DNA from 2 places in the Hymenobacter sp. UYAg731 genome. Region 1 is predicted to be linked to the other one. Evidence: riboswitches for the same ligand, from Rfam matches in the RefSeq annotation. Region 1 holds a riboswitch; the other holds the start of a gene.
What was found. A riboswitch is a leader RNA that binds a small molecule or an ion and turns the genes downstream of it on or off. The one in region 1 is predicted to bind cobalamin.

Region 1 (2,445 bases):
TGCAGCAGGCCGGCCTCGTAGCCCAGCCCGATTTCGGGGCGCAGGTTGGGGTTGCCACCGGGGTTGAAAAACCGCTCGTTGAGCGTGGGGGCGCGGTAGGTGCGGGCCGCGCTGGCCTTGAAGGTGAGCGACTGAGCGGCGGAGTAGCTAAGGGAATCAAGGGCTGGGCCATTCGTCCACACGTCCCACTCCAGCCCGGCAGTGGGCGTGAGGGGGTTGCCTTGGGGCAGGGCGGCCTGGCGCAGGTTGGCCGTGAGGCGCAGGCGGGGCTGCGGGTCGTAGCGAAACAGCGCGAAGGCAGCGGCGCGGTTCTCGGTGGTCAGCGGGCTGGCGTATTCACGGAAGGTGGTGCTGAAATGCTGCACTTCGGCCCCGAGGCGCAGAGAGCCGCGCGTGCCCACGGCGGCCGTGTATTCGGCCTGGCCCTGGGTGGTCCGCACCCGCGAGTCGCTCGTGATGCTGATGTCGTGGTAGTTCAGCACGTCCTCAAACGCGGCGGCGCGCACCAGCCACTGCGCCCGCGCCGAAGCCTGGTGGCGGTAGCTGAGCACCAGCCGGCGGCTCTGGTCGAACTGCTCGGCACGGCGGTTGAGGCCGGTGGCGGCGGGCTGCACTTCACGGTCGGTATCGGTGAACCAGGCGCTGGCCGTGAGCTGGCCGGCCGGGCCCACGCGCAGGGCCACTTCGGGGGCCAGGCTCCACTGGTGGCGCAGAGCGGCCCCGGCCAGCGTGTGCCGCACCGGCCCGCCAAATTCCTGGGTGGTGTAGGGGTAGTTGTTGAGGGCCTGGCGGTAGCTGGCGGCCACGCGCACGGCCACGGCGGTGCTGGCGGTACTCACCTCGGCGCTGCCGCCGCGTAGGCCGAAACTGCCGGCATCGGCCTGCACGCTGCCCCGCAGGCCGGGCCGCCAGTCGGGCGCGGTATTCAGAAGCACAGCCCCGCCGATGGCCCCGCTGCCGTAGAGGGCGGCGCTTGGGCCGGACTGCACGGCCAGGCGGGTGTTGGCCCCCACGGGCAGCAACGCGAAATCGTTCTGACCTAGGGTGGGCAACATGATGTTCAGGCCGTTCCAAAGCACGGCCGTTTGCTGGGCCGAGGTGCCCCGGATACTGATGGAAGCCAACTGCCCCGGCCCGTAACTCTTGATATACAGCGGGGTGCGGTCTTGCAGCAGCTCGGCTACGGTGCCGTCGCGGTACTGGCTCAGGGTGGCCGAATCGGCTTCGTAGTGCCGGCTGCCGGTGGCAAACCGCTCGGGGCCCACGGCCCGCACGTTCACTTCAGCCAGCCGGTGCAGCCGCCGGCTGAGCCGGGCCGAATCGGGCGGCACGGCGCGCAGCGACTGAGCTTGGGCCACACCGGTACCGGCCAGTAATCCGCAGACTACCGCCAACCAGTTGAGTAAAAGACAACGCATCCGAATCAAATTTTCGATTAAGAAAATTCGATTCAAAATCTACCGAAAGCCTTCTTCAGATGAAGAAAACCAGCGCCAGACCGAGGCCGAAAAACAGGGGGTAAGGTGGCTGCCCGAAGGCCGCCGCTGCTCTCTTTCTCCATTCGTCCTCCGCGAATGCTGAACCTGTGAATGTCCGGGCAGGTCTCCTGGCTTGCTTCGCCGAGCGGGCCGCCTTCCCATTTATTCAGTTGAAAATCAACTAGTAAACAGTGGCATTCGTGGCCCGCCCCGATGTGAAGCGTACAGTTGCGGGGACAGCTCCGGCATTGAACCGGATTCCCTTTTCAGCCGCGCCCCGCGATTGGGGTCTGGCACCTTGACGGGGCAAAGGTAGGGCGCGTAGCGTGGACTCTGCGAGACCGCGTTCCGGTGGGGCGGCCATTACAAGGCGCGGACTCGCAGAGTCCACGCTACAACCTCACCGTCGGAAGCTCATCCCGATAAAATATTCGCGGTCCACGGAGTTGGTGATGGGCTGGTGGGTGCCGAAATCGAGCTGCACGTTGTCGCTCACGTCGAGCTGGGCCCCGGTATTGATGGAGCTCAGCCAGGAGGACTGGCGCACATCGCGGTAGCCCACCAGCTCCGCGAACACCTGAATGAGCTTACTGAACTGATAGTCAGTGGTGAACGTGGGCGTGAGCTGGAGGTAGTGCGAGTGGGTTTCGCGGTCCCAGTACACCTGCGTGGCCACCTGCCCGCCAATGCTCCAAGGCTTGTTGAGCTGATACACCACGGGCAGCACGGCCCCGTATTCCACGGCTCCATCGCCGCGCGGGCCGCCGGTGGGCAGGGTGGCGTAGCCAATCAGGCCCAGGGCCCAGCGGCTGTTGTCGTCGCCCACCAGCGTGTGCTTCAGGCGCAGGTTCAGGTCACCGAGGCCCCGGAATACGGCCGTCTGGCTGGGGTCGGCATCGTCGTAGTTGCGGGTGTCGGTGTAGGAATCGAGGCCCACTTGCAGGTCGGTCCGGTTGGTGAGGCCGAT
Region 2 (2,445 bases), on a different contig from region 1:
GCGCACCGAGCCCAAGCCCTTCGATTATATCTCGGCCGGCCTGCTGATGGCCGGGCTGGGGCCGCTGGTGGTGGCCTTGCAGCTCAACCGGGCGCTGTATCCGTGGTCGGGCGCGCTCACGCTGGGGCTGCTGGCCGGGGCGCTGGTGGCGCTGGGCCTGTTTGTGGTGCGCAGCCTGCGGCACGAGAACCCCATTCTCAACTTCAGCCTGTTCCGAAACCCGGTGTTCCGCACGGCCAACGCGGCGCTGTTTTGCATGGGCGGGGCGTTTTTGGGCGTTATCATTTTCGAGCCGCTGTTCATGGTGAACGTGCTGGGCGAGTCGGCCACGCGGGCCGGGGCCAGCCTCATGCCGCTGTCGCTGGGCGTGGTCACGGGCTCGATGCTGGCCGGCCAGATGGTGTCGCGCTTCGGCCACTACAAGCGCTGGATGCTGGGCGGCCTCGTACTGCTACTGGTGGGCCTGAGCCTGCTGGCCACCATGCCGCCCACCGTGCAGTACTACCAAGTGCTCCTCTATCTGGCCGTGTGCGGCCTGGGCCTTGGGCCAACGATGCCGCTTTACACCCTGGCCATTCAGAACGCCACCGTGCCCGCCCTCATGGGCCAGGCCACCTCGGCCAGCCAGTTTTTTCGGCAAATTGGCGGGGCGCTCACCGCCTCGGCCCTGGGCGCGGTGCTGGCCTTCACGCTGGCCCACAGCCTGCCGGCCGTTGCGCAGTCCCGCCCCGCCGCCGGCCCGGCGGTAGTGGCGGAAGGGCCGGCCGTGCCCACCACCACCGCCGGCGCGGCCGACCCGGCGGTGCGGGCGGCCTTCGCCACGGCCATTCGGCGGGTGTACGTGGTGGATATTTTGCTGGTGGTGGGCGGCCTGCTGCTCACGCTGCTGGTGCCGGAGCTGCCGCTGCGCAAGGCCAATGAGAACGCGCCGGCCCTGGCGGAGTAGGGGCGGGGTCGTACCCGGAGGGCTTGCCCCTACTCGTTTCAGCGTTCCGCCCGTACCTTCGCCGCGTTGGTTCTCGGTTTGATTTCCTTTAATCAGCGGACGGTTTTTAACCCCGGTTTCGGCCGGGGTAAAGATTAAAAGGGAATCGGGTGCAACTCCCGAACAGACGCGCTACTGTGAGTTTCCCGGCCTTCACCAGCCGGAGCCGGTGGCTCCACGCATGCCCATTGGCCCCCTGAAACCGGGCCGAGAAGGGCGGGGCCGGCCCGAAATAAGTCAGGAGACCTGCCGGCCGCCGAGTGATGCTGCCCTCGCGCTTTGGGGCTGGCATCGGCGGTGCCGTGCCGCCGCGCCTGGGGCGCGGCCGGGGCGGCGTGCGGCCGGTGGCGGGCTTTGGCAATAAGGGGCTTGAATGCAAACGGAGGCCGTTTCTCACCCCTCACCCCGTTGCCCATGCTTCTTGCCGACCGCATTGCCCGCGCCGAAACGCGCATCTTCAAAGCCGTGTTCCCCAACACCACCAACCACTACGACACCCTGTTCGGTGGCACCACGCTGCTGCTCATGGATGAGGTGGCCTTCATCGCCGCCACCCGCTTTTCGCGCCTGAAAATGGTGACCGTGTCTTCCGAGCGGGTCGATTTTACGCACCCCATTCCCGGCGGCTCGCTGGTGGAGCTGGTGGCCAACATCGAGCACGTCGGCCGTACCAGCCTCAAAGTGCGCGTCGAGCTATTTGTGGAGCAGATGTATTCCGAAGACCGCCACAAGGCCGTGACCGGCCTGTTCACCTTCGTGGCCGTGGACGAGCACAAGCAGCCCGTGCGGATTCTCGCCGAAGAACCGTCGGCCTCACCAACGCTGGTAACGCCACCTTTGGCCTCATAGCGGGCCTTACCAACATTGGTAGGACCACATTTGGTCTTAATTCCTGCCCTACCAACGTTGGTAACGATGGGCTTGGGGCCAAAAATGGCCTTACCAACGTTGGTAGGGCTGGGTTTGGAGCTAAAGGTGGCCCTACCAGCGAACACCATCTGCAAGGCCAAAACAACCCACCCCAAACTATGGGAGCAGGGTTTGGCGCTAAATTCTTCTTCCATAGTTTGGGTTGGCCGGTTTTAAGCCCAAGCCCGCCACCCCAAACTATGGCTGGTGCGTTTGGGACCAAAACCCGTCACCCCAAATTATGGCTGGCTGATTTTCGCCTTAATTCCTCCACCCCAAACTATGGGAGGCGGGTTTAAGCCCCAAACCACCGCCCATAGTTTGGGGTGGGCCAGCGGGGCTAGTGCTTCCCCAGCCCCACCCAGCCGCGCTGCATGGCGTAGTAAATGGCCGTGCCCACAATCAAGCCCACCAAATACCCATACGGCAGGCCGGCGCAGAGCAGCCCCACCAGCAGCGCCACTAACAAATCGGCGCGGCTCGTGCTCACGTCGCGCAGCAATGTGGCCAATGACAGCGCCTCGAACAGCAGCAGCACGCCCAGCACCGGC

Region 2: it holds a riboswitch for cobalamin, as region 1 does, so the genes downstream of both, ACVWYF_RS18540 (acyl-CoA thioesterase) here and ACVWYF_RS22130 (TonB-dependent receptor plug domain-containing protein) in region 1, are expected to answer to the same signal.

What each region holds. Positions count from the first base shown of each region.
Region 1 covers NZ_JBSSEC010000010.1:65,789-68,233, reverse strand. Annotated here, with positions in the region: gene ACVWYF_RS22130 (TonB-dependent receptor plug domain-containing protein) at 1-1,418, opposite strand, end outside; cobalamin riboswitch at 1,580-1,794, opposite strand; gene ACVWYF_RS22125 (transporter) at 1,879-2,445, opposite strand, start outside.
Region 2 covers NZ_JBSSEC010000006.1:115,182-117,626, forward strand. Annotated here, with positions in the region: gene ACVWYF_RS18535 (MDR family MFS transporter) at 1-946, shown strand, start outside; cobalamin riboswitch at 1,030-1,253, shown strand; gene ACVWYF_RS18540 (acyl-CoA thioesterase) at 1,400-1,834, shown strand; gene ACVWYF_RS18545 (putative sulfate/molybdate transporter) at 2,235-2,445, opposite strand, start outside.